Regions from separate parts of the Variovorax sp. FG153 genome, predicted to be linked through region 1. Evidence: predicted binding sites of a transcription regulator. Region 1 holds the regulator's gene; each other region holds the start of a gene.
What was found. The regulator sigma-54, encoded in region 1, starts transcription at its own class of promoters, with help from an activator protein. The targets are predictions, from matches to a motif close to TGGCANGNAANCTGCTTT.

Region 1 (4,763 bases):
ACTGCTCGGCCCCAACGGCGCCGGCAAGACCACCTCGTTCTACATGATCGTCGGGCTGGTGCGCGCCGACGCGGGCGAGATCTCCATCGACGGCGAGCCGATCGCCCACATGCCGATCCACCGCCGCGCGCGCATGGGCCTGAGCTACCTGCCGCAGGAAGCCTCGATCTTCCGCAAGCTCACGGTCGAGGAGAACGTGCGCGCGGTGCTCGAGCTGCAGCGCGAACCCGACGCCAACGGCCGGCCGCAGGCGCTGTCGAAGCAGCGCATGGAAGAGCGCCTGTCGGAACTGCTGGCCGACCTGCGCGTCGACCACCTGCGCGATTCGCCCGCGCTCGCGCTGTCGGGCGGCGAACGCCGCCGCGTCGAGATCGCGCGCGCGCTGGCCACCCAGCCGCGCTTCATCCTGCTCGACGAGCCCTTCGCCGGCATCGACCCGATCGCGGTGATCGAGATCCAGCGCATCATCAGCTTCCTGAAGGAACGCGGGATCGGCGTGCTCATCACCGACCACAACGTGCGCGAGACGCTGGGCATCTGCGATCACGCCTTCATCATCAGCGACGGCCATGTGCTGGCACAGGGCACGCCCTCGGAGATCGTCGACAACGCCGAAGTGCGCCGGGTCTACCTGGGCGAGCACTTCCGCATGTGATGACCCTCGCGCCAGCCATTTCCTGAGGGCATGAAACAAGGCTTGTCGCTGCGCGTTTCGCAGCATCTCGCGCTGACGCCTCAGCTGCAGCAGTCGATCCGGCTGCTGCAGCTCTCCACGCTCGAGCTGAGCCAGGAGGTCGAGCAGATGCTCGACGAGAACCCCTTCCTCGAGCGCACCGCCGAGGAAGCCGCGCGCGAGGAATTCGGCCTCGACGCTGCCGACACGCCCGCGCCGCGCGAGGACACCGAGCGCGAGGCCGAGAGCGACTACGCGGGCGCCGCGCCGTCGACCTCGACCACGTCCACCGAGACCGCCTCGTCGTCCGAGGCCGAGCCGGCCCTCGACTCGCCCGAGCGCGAGCCCGACTGGGAAGGCGACGGCACCGTCGACATGGCGCCCGACGACAGCGAGTGGGGCAGCGACGCGCCTGCGCGCAACAACAGCAGCACCGGCGACGACGAGCGCGCCGATGCCACCGAGCTCGCGCGCAGCCAGGAATCGCTGCAGTCCTTCCTGCACCGCCAGGCGCTGAGCCTGCGGCTCAACGAGAACGACAGCGCCGCGCTGCGCTTTTTGATCGAGTCGCTCAACGACGACGGCTACCTCGAGGATTCGCTGCCGGCGCTGGCCTCGGGCCTCGCGGGCGACGACAACGACCAGTTCGACGAGCTGGTGCACCACTTCCAGGTCGCGCTCGGCCTGCTGCAGAGCCTGGAGCCCGCGGGCGTGGGCGCGCGCGATCTCGGCGAATGCCTCGCGATCCAGCTGCGCGCGCTGGCCGACGAAGACGAGACAGAGGAAGAGGAGCTGGTGCGCAAGACCGCGCTCGCCATCTGCAAGCAGCCGATGGAGCTGCTCGCGCGGCGCGACTTCAAGCGCCTGGCCACGCTCACGCGCACCAACGAGGAACTGGTGCGCTCGGCGCTGCAGGTCATCGCGCGCCTGGAGCCCAAGCCGGGCCGCCGCTTCGTCGACGTCGAGCGCAACATCGTCATTCCCGACGTGATCGTCACCAAGACCGGCCGCGGCACCAACGTGAAGTTCCGCGTCATGCTCAACCCCGAGGTGATGCCGCGGCTGCGCGTGCACGACATCTATGCCGGCGCGCTCAAGTCGCACAAGGGCGAGGGCAGCCAGGCGCTGTCGCAGCGGCTGCAGGAGGCGCGCTGGTTCATCAAGAACATCCAGCAGCGCTTCGACACCATCCTGCGCGTGAGCAACGCCATCGTCGAGCGGCAGAAGAGTTACTTCGTGCACGGCGAGCTCGCGATGCGCCCGCTGGTGCTGCGCGAGATCGCCGACGAGCTCGGGCTGCACGAATCCACCATCTCGCGCGTGACCACCGCCAAGTACATGGCCACGCCCTTCGGCACGGTCGAGCTCAAGTACTTCTTCGGCTCGGCGCTGGGCACCGAGACCGGCGGCAATGCCTCGAGCACCGCGGTGCGCGCGCTGATCAAGCAGTTCGTCGGTTCGGAGAGCGTGAAGAAGCCGCTGTCGGACAGCCAGATCTCCGAGATGCTCAAGGAGCAGGGCATCGAGTGCGCGCGCCGCACCGTCGCCAAGTACCGCGAGGCGCTGCGCATCGCGCCCGCCAACCTGCGCAAGGCCCTGTAGAAAGCCGCCGATGGCCCGACGCCTGCTGTCGCGCCGTGGGCTCCGGGTGTTCGCCCTCGCGGCCACGCTGCTGGCCGCCGGCTGCGCCTCGCTGCCCGACGAGGCACCGCGCACTCCCACCAAGGCCATCGCCGTGTCGAAGGACACCGCGCTCGGGCGCATCGCGCTGGCCGCGCAGCCCGACCCCGACCTCAGCGGCTTTCGCCTCATGCCGGGCGGCGACTTCGCCTTCGACACCCGCATCCAGCTCGCGCGCCGGGCCCAGCGCACGCTCGACGTCCAGTACTACCAGATCGAGAACGACGAGACCGGCCGCTACCTGCTGCGCACCCTGCGCGACGCCGCGCAGCGCGGCGTGCGGGTGCGCGTGCTGATGGACGACCTCTACACCGCGGGCGAGGACGAGCTGCTGCGCGGCTTCGCGGCCACGCCCAATGTCGAGCTGCGCCTGTTCAACCCCTTTCCGGCCGGCCGCGGCAGCCTGCTCGCGCGCTTCACCGCCTCGCTGTTCGACTTCAGCCGCGTCAACCGGCGCATGCACAACAAGCTGTTCATCGCCGACGGCGCGATGGCCGTGGCGGGCGGGCGCAACATCGGCAACCAGTACTTCCGGCGCACCGCGGGCGAGAACTTCATCGACCTCGACACCTTCGTGACGGGCGCGCTGATCCCGCGCCTGGGCAGCCTGTTCGACCAGTACTGGAACAGCCCCTACGTGCGGCCCGTCGAGTCGGTGGTGGCGAGCGCGCTGCCTGCCGACGAACTGCGGCGCCGCTTCGAGGCCGCCACCGGCCCCGACACCACGCCGCCGCCGCCGAAGCCCGCGCCCAACGACCTGCTGGGCTACGGCCCGATCGCCGAGGACCTCGATGCCGGCCGGCTCGGCCTGATCTGGACCACGGCCGAGGCCTATGCCGATTCGCCCGACCGCGTGATCGGCAAGACCGCCTCGTACGGCGGCGTGCCGCTGCTCGACGTGGACAGCGTGCGCTACAACGTGGTCGAGCAGATGCGCCGCGCGCGCAGCGAGGTGACCATCGTCTCGCCCTACCTGATCCCGGGCGCCGCGGGGCTCGAGGTGATGAACGAGATCCGCCGGCGCCAGGTGAAGATCAGCGTGGTGACCAACTCGCTCGCCGCCACCGACGAGCCGCTGGTGCACACCGCCTACCGCCGTTACCGGCCCGAGATGCTGCGCCTGGGCGCCGAGCTCTACGAACTCAGCACCAACCGCACCCGCCGCAGCGTGCGGCTGGGCCTGTTCGGCACCTCGGTCGGCCGGCTGCATGCCAAGTCGGCGGTGATCGACCGGCGCATCCTGTTCGTCGGCTCGATGAATTTCGACCCGCGCTCCGAGGTCCACAACACCGAGATCGGCCTGTTCATCCGCAGCCCCGAGATGGCGCAGCAGGCGCTGAAGCTGCTCGAGGTGCTCAAGCAGCAGGGCGCCTACAGGCTGCGCTTCGCCGAAGGCAGCGACTCGCGCCTGGAGTGGGTTAGCGAGGAGGCCGGCAAGACCACGGTGCTGAGCGAGGAGCCCGACTCGGGCTTCTGGGATCGCACCATGCTCGAACTGCTGGCGCCGCTGACGCCCGAGAGCCTGCTCTAGGAATCGGCCTCAGGTCCCGCGCACCGCCGACCACACCAGCCGCAGCCCCAGCAGTCCCATCACGCCGCCGGCCGCGCGGTCGATCCAGGTCTTGTAGCGCAGGTAGGCCGAGCGCGGCGCCGCCGACGACAGCGCGAGCGCGACGATGGCGTACCAGCCGGTCTCGATGCAGAAGATCACGGCCGGCACCGCGAGCGCCAGCACCAGCGGCACCTCGCGCGGCAGGAAGGCCGCGAAGATGCTCGCGTAGACCACGGCCGTCTTCGGGTTGCTGACCTGCGTGGCCAGCCCGAGCAGGAAGGTGCGCTTGCCGCGGCCGCCCGAAGCGGCGGGCGTGCCCGCCTCCGGCGCCATCGCGAGCGGCTGCCGCGCGCCGCGCCAGATGCGGATGCCGAGGTAGACCAGGTAGGCGCCGCCGAAGCCCTTGATCGCGAGGTAGAGCGCCGGCACCGCGAGGAACGCGGCCTGCAGCCCCGCGAGCGCCGCGATCGCGAACACCAGCCCGCCCGCGCCCATGCCGAGCGCGGCCGCGAGGCCGTCGGCGCGCGAGGCCACGGCCGTGCGCGCCACCATCACGAAGCTCGGGCCCGGGCTCATCGCGCCCACGGTCATGGCGCCGGCGATGCCGAGCAGGGAAAGGGTGGTGTCGATCATCGGAAGTGCTCTCTTTCGGAATTCATTGCTGCACGTTGACCGCCTCGACCTGCACCAGCAGCTTCACCTTGTTCTCGAAGCCGAAGTTCAGCCCCCAGGTGATGCCCCAGTCGCTGCGCTCGACGGTGGTCTCGAAGTCGCCGCCGCAGACCTGGCGGTTGATCAGCGGGCTCAGGTAGCAGTTGAAGCGCACGGCCTTGAGGGTGACGGGCTTGGTCTGCCCCA
Region 2 (4,763 bases), on a different contig from region 1:
GTGGCGGGTTCGAGGTAGACCTTCAGGGCGTCGCGCCAGGGCGGCGAACCGGCGGCGGTGGATTCGGCGGGCGGGACGGAAGACATGTGGGAGCGATTGTCCATGAGTGCCGCGCCGGTCGGCCGCCGGGTCATCCACCAAGGCGTCTTCATTTGTTCCTATCATCCGGCCCCATATGTGCACACGCTGCGATCGCTCCGCCCCGGTCCTCTCCCATGCCTCGGCCTGGCAGCCGCGGCGCGCCTTCCTGCTGGCCGCGGCCGGCGCGGCATTGAGCGGGCCGGCGCTGGCGCAGGTCGACGTCGGCAATGCCTCGGTGGCGCGCAACCTGGTGCCGGCCGACCGCATCGAGGCCGCGGGCGGCCAGCAGTACGGCGAGCTGCTGGAGCAGGCGCGCGCCAAGAACGCGCTCGCGGGCGACGGCAATCCGCAGCTGCAGCGGCTGCGCGCCATCGCCAACCGGCTGATCCCCTTCGCCACGCCCTGGAACAGCCGTGCGCGGCAATGGAAGTGGGAGGTCAACCTGATCGGCAGCAAGCAGATCAACGCCTTTTGCCTGCCGGGCGGCAAGATCGCCTTCTTCACCGGCATCCTCGACCAGCTCAAGCTCACCGACGACGAGGTCGCGATGGTGATGGGCCACGAGATGGCCCATGCGCTGCGCGAGCATGCGCGCGCCCGCATGGCCAAGAGCGCGGGCACCGGCGCCGCGCTCTCGATCGGTGCGCAGCTGCTCGGCCTGGGGCAGGTCGGCGACCTCGCGGCGCGCGCGGGCACCCAACTGCTCACGCTCAAGTTCAGCCGCGGCGACGAGACCGAGGCCGACCTCGTCGGCCTGGAGCTCGCGGCGCGCGCCGGCTACGACCCGAAGGCCTCGGTCTCGCTGTGGAACAAGATGGCCACGGCCTCGAAGAACCAGGGCGGGCTGAGCTTCCTCTCGACGCACCCGAGCGGGCCGGACCGGATCGCCAAGCTGCAGGCGAATTTGCCGAAGGTGGAGAACCTGTACCGGGACGCCAAGAAGAGCTGAGCGCCCTGTCTTCCTCCTTCCCCCCTCTGGGGGAAGGCCGGGATCGGGGCACTGGGCGGTCGATGAGGCCGTGACCCGATCCACCGCCGCAGGGGGCGCCCCCCCCCCCCCCCCCCCCCCCCCCGCATGCCCCCACCCCAACCCTCCCCCAGCGGGGGAGGGAGCCACACATAGATAACTGAGCGACTGACGCCGCGGGCGCCCCACCAGCGGCCCGCGCGCGCTGGCACGCCACTTGCATCTCGACTTGTACACAAGTTTGGATGCCTGATCATGGTGCATGACGAGAAAGACCCGGCCGCCGCGGCGTGGATCCTGCGTTTCGCGCAGCCGCTGACGCGCGAGAACGACGACACGCGGGAAGCCACGCCCGCTACCACCCCCGCCCCGCTCGCGGGCCTGCGCTTCGCCGTCAAGGACAACATCGACGTCGCCGGCGTGCCCACCACCGCCGCCTGCCCGGCCTTCGACCGCCTGCCGGCCGCCCATGCGGCCGTGGTGCGGCGGCTGCTCGACGCCGGTGCGTCGCTGCTCGGCAAGACCAACCTCGACCAGTTCGCCTGCGGCCTCAACGGCACGCGCTCGCCCTATGGCGAGGTCGGCAATGCCTTCGATGCCAGCTATGTCTCGGGCGGCTCGAGCTCGGGTTCGGCCCGCGTGGTCGCCACCGGCGAGGCCGACTTCGCGCTCGGCACCGACACGGCCGGCTCGGGCCGCGTGCCCGCGGGCCTCAACAACATCGTCGGCCTCAAGCCCTCGCGCGGGCTGCTGAGCACCGCCGGCGTGGTGCCGGCCGCGCAGAGCGTCGACTGCGTCTCGATCTTCGCGCGCACGGTCGCGCTCGCGGTCGAGGTGCTGCAGGCCGCGCTCGGCTTCGATGCGCGCGATCCCTACTCGCGCGACCTCGCGCTCGATGCCGAGCCCTTCCCCGCCGCCTTCCGCTTCGGCGTGCCCGACCGCCTCGCCTTCTTCGGCGACACGCTCGCCGAGGCCGCCTTCGCCGACGCGCGCCGGCGCCTCGAGGCGCTGGGCGGCACGGCCGTCACCGTGCCCTTCGCGCCGCTGGCCGAGGCCGCCGCGCTGCTCTACGACAGCGCGCTGGTGGCCGAGCGCTATGCCGCGGTGCGCGCCTTCTTCGACCGCCACGAGGCCGAGGTCGTCGAGCCCGTGCGCGGCATCCTCGCGCAGGGCCGCGGCTACAACGCGGCCGACGTGTTCGAGGCCCAGACCCGGCTGCGCGCGCTCGCGCAGCAGGCCGAACCGATGTGGCGCGACATCGACGTGCTGCTGGTGCCCACCGCGCCCACGCACTACACGCGCGACGCGATGCGCGCCGACCCGGTGGCGCTCAACCGCAACCTCGGCGCCTACACCAACTTCGTCAACCTGCTCGACTACGCCGCGCTCTCGGTGCCCAGCAGCCTGCGGCCCGACGGCCTGCCCTTCGGCATCACGCTGATCGGCCGCTGCGGCAGCGACCTCGCGCTGGCCGAGCTGGGCCAGCGCTACCACCACGCCACCGGCCTCGCGCAGGGCGCGACCGGCGAGCCGCTGCCCGCGCCGCGGCCGATCCGTGGCCTCGCCCCGGCGCAGGCCGCGACGCTGCCGATCGCGGTGGTCGGCGCGCACCTCAGCGGCATGCCGCTCAACGGCCAGCTCACCGAGCGCGGCGCCGTGCTGCGCGAAGCCATCCAGACCGCGCCGCGCTACCGGCTGTACGCGCTGCCCGGCACCGTGCCGCCCAAGCCCGGCCTGCAGCGCAGCGCCGAGGGCGGCGCCGCGATCGCGCTCGAGGTGTGGGACCTGCCGCTGGCCGAGGTCGGCGGCTTCCTCGCGCTGATCCCCGCGCCGCTGGGCCTGGGCAGCGTCGAGCTGGCCGACGGCCGCTGGGTGCACGGCTTCATCTGCGAGGGCCATGCGCTGGCCGGTGCGGAAGAGGTCACGCGCCATGGCGGCTGGCGCGCCTATCTCGCGAGCCGCGCCGCCTGAATCCCTGTTGTCTTCGAACCCAGACCGAGGAGTCTTCCATGTCCATCTCCGACCTTCCTTCCTCCGCCTCGCGCCGACAGTTGCTGCAGGCCGGCGCCGCCGGCCTCGCGGTGCTCGCCGCGCCAGCGATCGTGCGCGCCCAGGCGGCGCCGAAGATCCGCGTCGGCTTCTGGCCGGTGGCCGCGGGTCTGCCTTTCTTCGCGGCGGTCGAGCGCGGCTTCTTCAAGGACGCGGGGCTCGACGTGGAACCGCAGAAGTTCGCGGGCGCGCAGCAGGTGATGGAAGCCATGCTCGCGGGCCGCTGCGACGGCAGCGCCAACGGCACCGGCTCGGCCAACCTCGCGATCGGCGAGATCGCGCAACCGGGCCTGTTCAAGATCTTCTGCACCAACCCGAGCAACGCGAAGTTCGTGCTCGACGAGTTCATCGTCGCGAAGGACAGCCCGATCAAGGCCATGGCCGAGCTCGCGGGCAAGAAGGTGGCCTCGGGCCCGGGCATCCAGAACGTCACGCTGTGCAAGACCATGCTCGAGCGCGCGGGCGCCAAGGGCGTGTCGGTCAGCGAGCTGCCGATCGGCCAGCACGTGGCCGCGCTGGTGGCGGGGCAGGTCGATGCCTGCTACACGCTCGAGCCCACCGGCACCGTGGGCCGCATGAACGGCACCACGCGCGTGCTCGAGGCCGGCGTGGTCGCGCGCTACATCCTCGGCGACCCGATGGCGCCCTGGCATGGCGGCGCCGCCAGCCTCACGACCGAGTTCCTCAAGAAGAACCCCGATGCCGCGAAGAAGTACATCGCCGCCTATGCGCGCGGCGTCGAGCTGGTGCGCGGCCAGCCCGACGAGGCGCGCCAGTACATGAAGGGCTACACCGCCATCGAGGGCAAGCTCACGGCCGAGGTGCCGCTGGCCTCGTACATGCTCTACAACGAGTTCAAGCCCAGCGACGTCGCCTACTTCCAGAAGTTCTACGACCTGTTCACCGAGAAGGGGATCTTCGAGAAGAAGGTCCTGGTGGACGGCCTGCTCTACAAGGCCTGACGCCATGGCCGACAGCAGCACCACCGCCTCCCCGTGGGCGCCGCCCGCGGGCAACGCCGCCGCCGCCGCGGCACCGAAGGCGCCCGCCTGGGAGCGCTGGCTGCCGGCCATCGGGCCGGTCGTCCTGTTCATCGTCTGGGACCTGGTGGTGCGGCTCGGCTTCATCAAGCCGATCCTGCTGCCCTCGCCGGCCGACACCGTGGCCGCGCTCATCACCGGCCTGGCCGGCGGGCCGCTGCTCGTCGACTTCGCCGTCACCGTGTGGCGCACCGTGCAGGCCTTCGCGATCGCCGCCATCGTCGGCATGCCGCTGGGCGTGCTGCTGGGCAGCAACGAGCGCGCCTACCGCAGCGTCGAGTTCCTGATCGACTTCTTCCGCTCCACGCCCTCGTCGGCGCTGATCCCGCTGTTCCTGCTGATCTTCGGCGTGTCCGACATCAACAAGGTGGCGATCGCGGCCTTCGGTGCGCTGCTGATCGTGGTGTTCAACAGCGCCTACGGCGTCATCAACGCGCGCAAGCAGCGCGTGATGGCGGCGCGCGTGATGGGCGCCTCGCGCTGGCAGATCTTCAAGGACGTGCTGGTGTGGGAGAGCCTGCAGCCCAGCTTCGTGGGCCTGCGCTCGGCGGTCTCGATGGCGCTGGTGATCGTGATCGTGGCCGAGATGTTCATAGGCTCCGACAACGGCCTGGGCCATCGCATCA
Region 3 (4,763 bases), on a different contig from region 1:
GACCATGTAGGCACCGACCAGGCCGGCCACGCCGGCGTTGATGTGCACCACGGTGCCGCCCGCGAAGTCGAGCGCGCCGTCCTTGCCGAGCAGGCCGCCGCCCCAGACGATGTGGGCCATCGGCACGTAGGCGAAGGTGAACCACAGCACCGAGAACAGCAGCACGGCCGAGAACTTGGCGCGTTCGGCGAAGGCGCCGACGATCAGCGCCACGGTGATGGCGGCGAAGGTGCCCTGGAACGCGACGAACACGTACTCGGGGATCGTCGTGAGCGCGCCGAAGGTCTCCTGCGTCACGCCCTTGAGGAAGATCTTGTCGAAGGTACCGACGAAGCTTCCTTCACCCGTGAAGGCGAGGCTGTAGCCGTAGATGGCCCACAGGATGCTGATCAGCGAGAAGATCACGAAGACCTGCATCAGCACCGACAGCATGTTCTTCGAGCGGCCCAGGCCGCCGTAGAACAGCGCGAGGCCGGGGATGGTCATCAGGATCACGAGCAGCGTGGAGGTCAGCATCCAGGCGGTGTCGCCCGAATCGACCTTGGGTGCCGGTGCCGCGGCCGGCGCGGCGGGAGCGGCAGCAGCCGGCGCGGCTGCTGCGGCGGGCGCTGCAGCCGGTGCCGAGGCCTCGGCGGCCGGCGCCGACGCGGCAGCGGCGGGCGCGGGCGTCTGCGCGAAGCCGGTGGTGCCGGCGGCAAGCACGCTCAAGCCGAGCGCGAGGGAGACAAGCAGTTTTTTCATGGACGTTGTTCTTTCGGGCCTGGACTCGATCAAAGGGCTTCGCGGCCCGTTTCGCCGGTGCGGATGCGCACGACCTGCTCGAGGTTGTAGACAAAGATCTTGCCGTCGCCGATCTTGCCGGTGCGCGCGGCGCCCTCGACGGCTTCGATCACGCGCTCGACGAGGTCATCCGAGACGGCCGCCTCGATCTTGACCTTGGGCAGGAAGTCGACGACGTACTCCGCGCCGCGGTAGAGCTCGGTGTGGCCCTTCTGGCGGCCGAAGCCCTTGACCTCGGTGACGGTGATCCCCTGCACGCCGATGGCCGAAAGCGCTTCGCGCACTTCGTCGAGCTTGAACGGTTTGATGATGGCTGTGACCAGCTTCATGGGTTGCTCCTTTGGATGGAAAGAATTCGCGCGGCAGCATGGGCCGCGCCTCGTTGTGTGCCGCTTACAGCGTCTTCGTCAGCGTGAGGATGAAGCGCGGCTTGTTGGGCGAGTAGACCTCCTGCACCGTGTAGAAGCCGAAGTCGTACAGCGGGCCGGCCGCGACATTGAACGCGTTCTTCTTGTTCGCGCCCTGCACCGAGCCGGTGAGCGTGAGACCGCCGCCGAAGTCGTAGGTGGCGCCGACGTTGTAGTCGACGTAGTTCTTCGCGGCCGTGTTGTGGCGGATGTCGCTGGAGAAGCGGGTGAAGCCCACGGCGGCCTTGAGCGTGACCTTGGGCACGATCTCCTTGCTGTAGCTCAGGTTCAGGTAGCCGGTGTTGCGGCCCTTGAGGCCCGAGCCCGCCTTGTTGCCGGCGTAGCCGAAGTAGTCCTTCGACACCGTGTGCGAGTACTTGGCCGTGAACGAGCCGAAGGTTTCGTTGGCATAGGTGGCCGCGCCGTACAGCTCGGTGGTGTTGCCGGCGGTGTTGCCCGGGTAGATGTAGGTCAGCGCACCGACGTCCATGTCCAGCGGGCCGGCCTTGAACTTGTAGCCGCCGTACAGGTCGACCTCGACGCTGTTGCCCTTGAGCCAGTTGACGCTGGAATTCCAGTTGCCGACGTAGAAGCCGCTCTCGCCGAAGGCGTAGTCGAAGCCGCCCTGGATCGCGGGCTTGAGGCCACGGGTCTTGGCGTAGTCGTCCCGGCCGATCATGTCCTGGTCCTGGCCGCGGAACTTGTAGTTCGTGGTCAGCGAGATGTTGGCCGTGATCGGCGAGGTCGCGGGGGCCGCGGCAGGCGCCGCCGCAGCGTCTGGGGTGGCCTGCGCCAGGGCGGCGCCCGACGTGGTCAATGCGGTGGCCAGGACGATCAGGGCCTGGGCGGCGGAACGGTGCGTCATCGGGAACTCCTCGCAAGTAGTGTTGTGGAACCTGATGACCCTCAAAGCAGGGAGCGTGCCAAAGTGCACATCCCCCGGCGACCGGTTGAAGCGCCCTCCCGGGAAGAAGCCAAAAATAGTTACAAGCGCAAGGCTTTGTGGCTTGCACTGAAAAAAGAACAAGACGCCCGCGACGACCGGAATCGGGCGCACCAATATAGGGAGGGAGTGAAGGATGAGTCTGTCTTTGGTGCAAAGCCGCGCCTTGCTCGGGCTGGAAGCGGCCAGTGTCACGGTCGAGGTGCATCTGGCCAACGGCCTGCCGAGCTTCACGCTGGTCGGGCTGGCCGAGACCGAGGTCAAGGAGGCGCGCGAGCGCGTGCGCTCGGCCATCCAGAACGCCGGGCTGGAGTTCCCGCACAACAAGCGCATCACCGTGAACCTGGCGCCGGCCGACCTGCCCAAGGATTCGGGCCGCTTCGACCTGCCGATGGCGCTGGGCATCCTCGCGGCCAGCGGCCAGATCGAGGGCGCGCGGCTCGCGGGGCACGAGTTCGCGGGCGAGCTCTCGCTGTCGGGCGAACTGCGGCCGGTGCGCGGCGCGCTCGCGATGGCGCTCGCGCTGCACACGCGCGGCATCGCCACCCGGCTGGTGCTGCCCGCGACCAGCGCCGACGAGGCCGCGCTGGTGCCCGGCGGCGAGGTCTACGGCGCCAGGCACCTGCTCGACGTGGTGCGGCGCTTCCTGCCGGCCGATGCGCAGGCGGGCCTGGAGGCGGACGACGAGGGCTGGTCGCGCGCCCATGCGTCCGCGCAAGCCGATGCCCCCGCCTATGCCGACATGGCCGACGTGAAGGGCCACGCGGGCGCCAAGCGCGCGCTCGAGATCGCCGCGGCCGGCGGCCACAGCCTCCTGATGATGGGCGAGCCGGGCTCGGGCAAGTCGATGCTGGGCCAGCGCTTCGCCGGCCTGCTGCCGCCGATGCGCATCGACGAGGCGCTCGAGAGCGCGGCCATCGCGAGCCTGGGCGGGCGCTTCTCGACCGAGCGCTGGATGCACCGGCCGACCGCGTCGCCGCACCACACCTCGAGCGCGGTGGCGCTGGTGGGCGGCGGTTCGCCGCCGCGGCCCGGCGAGATCTCGATGGCGCACCACGGCGTGCTGTTCCTCGACGAGTTCCCCGAGTTCTCGCGCGCCGCGCTCGAGGCGCTGCGCGAGCCGCTCGAGACCGGCAACATCACCATCGCGCGGGCCGCGCGGCGGGCCGAGTTCCCCGCGCGCTTTCAACTCGTGGCTGCGATGAATCCGTGCCCCTGCGGCTTTTTGGGCGCCCCCACGAAAGCCTGCCGCTGCACGCCCGACCAGGTGGCGCGCTACCAGCGCAAGCTCAGCGGCCCGCTCCTGGATCGCATCGACCTGCACATCGAAGTGCCCGCGATCTCGGCGCCGCAGCTGCTCGACGCGCCCGCGGGCGAGACCACCGCCGCCATCCGCGCGCGCGTGGTCGCCGCACGCGAACGCGCGATCGAACGCCAGGGCCGACCCAACCAGGCGCTGCAGGGCGCCGACATCGACCGCCATGCGTCGCTCGGCGACGAGGCGCGCCGCTTCATGCACACGGCCGCCGCCCGGCTCGGCTGGTCGGCGCGCAGCACGCACCGCGCGCTCAAGGTTGCGCGCACCATCGCCGACCTCGCGGGGGCACCGGTCATCGAGACGGCGCATGTGGCGGAGGCGGTGCAGTACCGGCGGGCGCTGCAGAAAGGCCTGTAGCGCCCCGTGCATCGCTTAGAGTGCGGCGCAATCCCGCTCACTCCAGGCCCGCCATGACCGATCGCGCCCTCCTCGTCATCGACATGCAGAAAGGCATGCAGGAGCCCCGCGCGGGCCGCCGCAACAACCCCGGCGCGGAAGCCCAGGTGCAGCGCCTGCTCATGCACTGGCGCACCACCGGCCGCCCCGTGGTCCATGTGCGCCACATGTCGCGCTTCGCCGATTCGGTGTTCTTCCCGGGCCAGCCGGGCGCTGAATTCCAGGACGCGCTGGCACCGCTGCCCACCGAGCACGTGGTCGAGAAGAACGTGACCGATGCCTTCGCGCACTCGGGCCTCGAGCGCTGGCTGCGCGTGCGCGGCATCGAGGCACTCGTGGTGGTCGGCGTGGCCACCAACATGTCGGTCGAGGCCACGGCGCGCAGCGCCAGCTGCCTCGGCTTCGCGGTCACGGTGGTGTCCGATGCCAGCTTCGCCTTCGACCGCGCGGGCATCGACGGTGCAACTTTCGACGCGGAGCAGGTCCACGCGATGGCGCTGGCCAACCTGCAGGGCGAGTACGCCCGGGTGGCGGCGACGGCCAGCCTGCTCGGCTGACCGCCGCCTTCGCCCCTTACTTGAACTCGTGGCTCACCACCGGCGCCGACTTGCTGTCCTGCACCGTCACGCGCTGCCGGTAGACCTCGAGGTCGCCGTTGCGCACCTCGATGTTGTAGATGCCGGGGCGCAGCGACAGCGACTTGAGCGGCGGGCTCACGCCGCGGTCGGCGCCGTCGACGAAGACCTGGCCCCAGGGCCGGATGTTGAGCGTCACGCGGCCCATGCCGGCCGCGGCGCCCGGCACGGGTGGAACCGCCGTGCCGCCCGCGACCGGGGGCACGGCACCCGGCGCACCCGGCACGCCGGGCGTGCCCGGCGGCACGGTGCCCGCCAGCACCGGCTGCGTGGAGGCCGGCTGC
Region 4 (4,763 bases), on a different contig from region 1:
GCCCGTACCGGCGCGGCGGCAGGCGCCTGCAGGTCGCGCTGGATCATCGCGCGCACCAGCGCGTCGATGTCCTGTGCGGGCGCGTCCGAGCGCGCCACCACGCGGCCGCCGCGCAGGACGGTCGCACGCCGCGCAACGCGCTGGATCTCGGCCAGCTTGTGGGTGACCAGCACGACGCCGCAGCCCTGCTGCGCCACGCGCGTACACACCGAGAGCAATGCCTCGATCTCCTGCGGCAGCAACACGGCGGTCGGTTCGTCGAGCACCAGCAGGCGCGGCTTGCGCACCAGGCACTTCACGATTTCCACGCGCTGGCGCTCGCCCACCGACAGGTCCTGCACCTTCGCATGCGGATCGAGCGCGAGCCCGTAGCGCTCCCGCATCGCGGCGATACGCGCCGCGCCGGCCTTGCGGTCGAGCACGCCGCGCACCTGGCCGAGCAGCAGGTTGTCGAGCACCGTCATGTCGGGCACGAGGCTGAAGTGCTGGTGGACCATCGCGATGCCGTGCGAAAGGGCATCCGCCGGCGAGCGCGGGCGAAACGCCCCACCGGCCAGCGTCATCTGGCCCGCGTCCGCGGCGTGCACGCCGAAGACGAGATTGCACAGCGTGGACTTGCCGGCGCCGTTCTCGCCCAGCAAACAGTGGACTTCGCCGGGATGGAGCGCCAGCGAGACGTCCTGCAGCGCCTGCAGCGCGCCGAAGCGCTTGGACAGCCCCTCCAGCTTCAGCAGCGGCGCGGCGGCCGGCGTTGCGGCGAACCCCGGGCCGCCGTCGCTGATGCCGTCACCCAGGCCGATGGCGTGGCGCTCGCGCATCAGCCCTCCAGCACCTTGATCTTGCCCGACAGGATGTCCTTCTTGATCTGCTCGAGCTTGGCCTTCTGTTCGTCAGTCGCCCCGCAGATGACCATGTCCGATGCGTTCGGCCCCATGGCCAGTCCGAAGGGCTTGTAGCCGGCCTTCCAGGTACCGCCGACGGCCTCCTTGATGGCGTACTGCACCTGATAGCCGACGCCGGTGATGCTGTAGGCGGGATAAAGCGGATCGGTGCCGCAGCGGCTGGTGTAGCTGCCGATGATCTTCGTGCCCTTCTCCTTGGCCGCCTGCTCCATGCCGCGCAGGCCGAGGTTCAGGATGTGATAGTGCATGTCGGCGCCCTGCGCGATGGCCGCCAGCGTGGCTTCCTTGGCCTTGGCCACGTTGTCGAAGTCGCCGGTGTAGTTCTCGAAGTACTTGATGCCGGGCTTGATGTACCTGGCGCCATTGCCGAACTCCTTGCCGGCGTTGACGATGGAAGGGATCTCCATGCCGCCCACGTAACTCACGGCCCCGTTCTTCGAGAGCATCGCGGCGGCGGCGCCCGCGACGAAGGCGATCTCGGCCTGCTTCACGTCGTAGCCGGCCACGTTGGCCGTCTCCTCGGCCTTGTTGCCGCCGACGATCGAGAAGTGCGTCTTGGGGAAGCGCTTGGCCACCTTGAGCACGGCGGCCTGGGTCTGGCCGCCGACGCCGATCACGAGCGCGTTCTTGCTGGCCAGGTTGGTCAGCGCCTGCTCCATGTCGGCGTAGTTGATGTTCTCGATCATCTGCACCTTGATCCTGGCGCCGTACTCCTTCTGTGCGGCCACGAGCCCGTCGTAGCCGGACTCCATCCATCCCTTGTCCGACTTGGACCCGGGAATGAGGATGCCGACCGCGATCGGATCGGCGGCCGAGGCCGGCAGGCTCAGCACGAGGGCGGTGAAGGCGCTGACGCCTGCGAGGACGGCGGCGCGGCGGGAGGGAGACGGAATCTGCATGGCATGCCTTTCGCTAGTTGGAGTTAAGTAACTAATCAATTACTTACCGACAACGCATCGCAATAACAGTGCCAGTGAATTCGCCGACTTTTTGCCGCATATCGGTGCGGCCGCCGCAACGAATGCACCAGCCTGCGGCGATGCGCCCTTCGCCCGCACACCACCGGAGCCTTTGATGAAACGCCATCCCTATCTTCCCGATGCCCGGCCCGACGGCGCCCTGGGCCTGGGCCAGCAGTACTACTGGGTCGCCAGCGAGCGCGAGGTCGACATGTCCGTGGAGCCGCCCGCGCCGCTGCGCGCCCGAGTGCAGGCGCAGCCGCAGAACGTGGTGCTCGACCTGCGCCGCACGGCCATCGTCATCATCGACCTGCAAAACGACTTCTGCACCGAGGGCGGATGGGTTGACCACATCGGCGGCAACTATGCGGCGGACCGCACGCCGATCGCCCCGCTGCAGAAGCTGCTGCCCGGGCTGCGCCGCGCCGGCGTGCCGGTCGTCTGGGTCAACTGGGGCAACCGCCCGGACCTGGCCAACATGCCGCCCAACCAGATCCATCTGTACAAGAACAGCGGCACGGGCGTCGGCCTGGGCGACCCGCTGCCCGGCGGCAAGGGCCACGTGCTGCAGAAGGACTCGTGGGCCGCAGCCATCGTGGACGAGCTCGCTCCGCACGAAGGCGACTTTCTGGTCGACAAGCACCGCATCAGCGGCTTCTGGGACACGCCGCTGGACAGCATCCTGCGCAACCTCGGGGTGCGCAGCATCCTCTTCGCGGGATGCAACACCGACCAGTGCGTGCTGCACACGCTCACCGACGCCAACTTCCTGGGCTACGGCTGCGTGATGCTGAGCGACTGCTGCGCCACGAGCTCGCCGGACTTCTGCACCGAGGCGACGATCTGGAACGTCAAGAAATGCTTCGGCTTCGTGACCGACTCGGCCGCCGTGCTCGCGGCGCTGCCCGCCTGATGCACACGGAGACAGCGCACGGATCGGGCGGCTGGATGCCCGGCCCCCGCTGCGAGCGGCCCGCCACCGGCGTTGGCGCGCTGAATGGGGTGCGCCTGGGCGTGAAGGACCTCATCGACATCGCAGGCGCCGTCACCGGCGGCGGTAACCCGGACTGGGCCGCCAGCCACGCGCCGGCCGTACACGACGCGCCCTGCGTGGCCGCGCTGCGTGGCGCCGGCGCGCGGATCGTCGGCAAGACGATCAGCGACGAACTCGCCTTCAGCCTGGAGGGCGAGAACGCCCACTACGGCGCGCCGCGCCATCCGCGCGACCCCGATCGGCTGCCCGGTGGGTCGTCCAGCGGCAGCGCCGCCGCGGTCGCATGGGCGGAGGTCGACCTGACGCTGGGCACCGACACGGGCGGCTCGGTGCGCGTACCGGCGGCGTTCTGCGGGCTCGCCGCGATGCGGCCCACGCACGGCCGGATCCCGCTCGACGGGGTCCTGCCCTTCGCACCGAGCTACGACACGGTGGGGTGGTTCGCGCGCGATGCCGACCTGCTGCGCCGCGCCGGGCATGCGCTGCTCGGCACCGAAGCCCGCATCGGCAGCGACCGGCCCGCGCCGCCCCTGCGCCTGTGCGTGGCCACGGACGCGTTGGCGCTGGCGGAGCCCGCGGTGCGCGAGCCGCTGGCCGCGTGGGCCCGCCTGATGCGCATCGACAGCGAGCGCAGCGCCTATGGAGGCAGCGACTGGCGAGACTGGTTCGAAGCCTATGCCCTGCTCCAGGGCCTGGAGATCCAGGCCCACGTCGGCCCGTGGATCCGGCGACAGCGGCCGCGCTTCGGCGCCGCCATCGCACCGCGCTTCGAGGCGGCGCTGGCGCTCGATGCCGCACAGGGAACGCGCTGGAGCGACTGGCGCGCGCAGGCCGCCGCGCGGCTGGCGCAGAGGATGGGCCCCGACGAGGCGTGGCTGATTCCCGCCGCACCCTGCTTCGCGCTGACGCGCCGGGCCGATGCGGCTCAGCGCGGCGCCTTCTACGAGCGCGCACTGGCGCTCGGCGCGGTGGCCGGCCATGCGGGCCTGCCGCAGGTGGTGTTTCCGCTGCCGGCTGCCGAGGGCCTGCCGCCTTGCGCATCCTTCATCTCGGCCAGGGGCAATGACGAACGGCTGCTTGAACTTGCCGCGACACTAGCGCCTGCATTCCCATCCACACGATGAGCAAACTTTCCCCACGGCAGGCGCCGGCCCAGGAGACGATCGCGCGGCGCGACGCCACACTCACGCGCGCGAAGCTCCTGGAAGCGGCGATCGACGAGTTCTCGAACGAGGGCTACAGCGGCGCGCGCACCGAACGCATCGCACGGCTCGCCGGCACGAACATCCGCATGCTGTACCACTACTTCGGGAGCAAGGACGACCTGTACGTCGCCGTGCTCGAGGCGGTGATGGCCGACCTGCGGCACGAAGAACTTCGGCTGGACCCGGAGGCCGAGGAGCCGCTGACCGGCCTGCTGCACATCGCCGATTTCGTGGACCACCACTTCGCGACGCACCCGCGGCTGCGCAAGCTGCTGGCCTTCGAGAACCTCAACGAGGCGCGGCATCTCGCGCGCTCGAATCGGATCCCGGAGATGTCATCGCCGGTGATCGCGCTGATCCGCCGCCTGCTGGTGCGCGGGGTGGCGGCAGGGGTCGTGCGCAGCGGCATCGATGCGCTGCACCTGTACGTGGCGATGGTGAGCCTGTCGTACTACGGCCGCGCCCATGCGTTCACGCTGTCACGCATCTTCAACAAGGACCTGCAGGCCGCGGCCTGGCAGAAGGCGCACCAGAAGATGACCCGCCACATGGTGGCGGCCTTCCTGACGCAGGCGCCATGAACGAACTTCCGCATGACTGCTTCCATGTCCGCTGAGCCCAGACACCAGCCCGCCGCACCCGCTTCGGCCACCTCCCGGCGAGGCCTGGTGACGAGCCCCCATCCGCTGGCCAGTGCGGCGGG

Region 2: atzF (allophanate hydrolase) is a predicted target of sigma-54. The motif match lies at 1,255-1,272, and genes of this name have one in related genera.
Region 3: ACODT0_RS08615 (TorF family putative porin) is a predicted target of sigma-54. The motif match lies at 2,096-2,113, and genes of this name have one in related genera.
Region 4: ACODT0_RS33815 (BMP family protein) is a predicted target of sigma-54. The motif match lies at 1,858-1,875, and genes of this name have one in related genera.

What each region holds. Positions count from the first base shown of each region.
Region 1 is NZ_JBMDKG010000018.1:50,357-55,119, forward strand. Features, by position in the region: gene lptB (LPS export ABC transporter ATP-binding protein) at 1-655, shown strand, start outside; gene ACODT0_RS20160 (RNA polymerase factor sigma-54) at 686-2,275, shown strand; gene ACODT0_RS20165 (phospholipase D family protein) at 2,286-3,884, shown strand; gene ACODT0_RS20170 (LysE family translocator) at 3,894-4,538, opposite strand; gene ACODT0_RS20175 (YceI family protein) at 4,561-4,763, opposite strand, start outside.
Region 2 is NZ_JBMDKG010000005.1:78,834-83,596, reverse strand. Features, by position in the region: gene ACODT0_RS08295 (AmpG family muropeptide MFS transporter) at 1-86, opposite strand, end outside; gene ACODT0_RS08290 (M48 family metallopeptidase) at 176-1,030, shown strand; gene atzF (allophanate hydrolase) at 1,304-3,019, shown strand; gene ACODT0_RS08280 (ABC transporter substrate-binding protein) at 3,058-4,059, shown strand; gene ACODT0_RS08275 (ABC transporter permease) at 4,064-4,763, shown strand, end outside.
Region 3 is NZ_JBMDKG010000005.1:147,039-151,801, forward strand. Features, by position in the region: gene ACODT0_RS08605 (ammonium transporter) at 1-741, opposite strand, end outside; gene glnK (P-II family nitrogen regulator) at 771-1,109, opposite strand; gene ACODT0_RS08615 (TorF family putative porin) at 1,174-2,052, opposite strand; gene ACODT0_RS08620 (YifB family Mg chelatase-like AAA ATPase) at 2,267-3,805, shown strand; gene ACODT0_RS08625 (cysteine hydrolase family protein) at 3,859-4,401, shown strand; gene ACODT0_RS08630 (serine/threonine-protein kinase) at 4,418-4,763, opposite strand, start outside.
Region 4 is NZ_JBMDKG010000046.1:46,184-50,946, reverse strand. Features, by position in the region: gene ACODT0_RS33820 (ABC transporter ATP-binding protein) at 1-818, opposite strand, end outside; gene ACODT0_RS33815 (BMP family protein) at 818-1,801, opposite strand; gene ACODT0_RS33810 (cysteine hydrolase family protein) at 1,977-2,774, shown strand; gene ACODT0_RS33805 (amidase) at 2,774-3,979, shown strand; gene ACODT0_RS33800 (TetR family transcriptional regulator) at 3,976-4,641, shown strand; gene ACODT0_RS33795 (gamma-glutamyltransferase family protein) at 4,729-4,763, shown strand, end outside.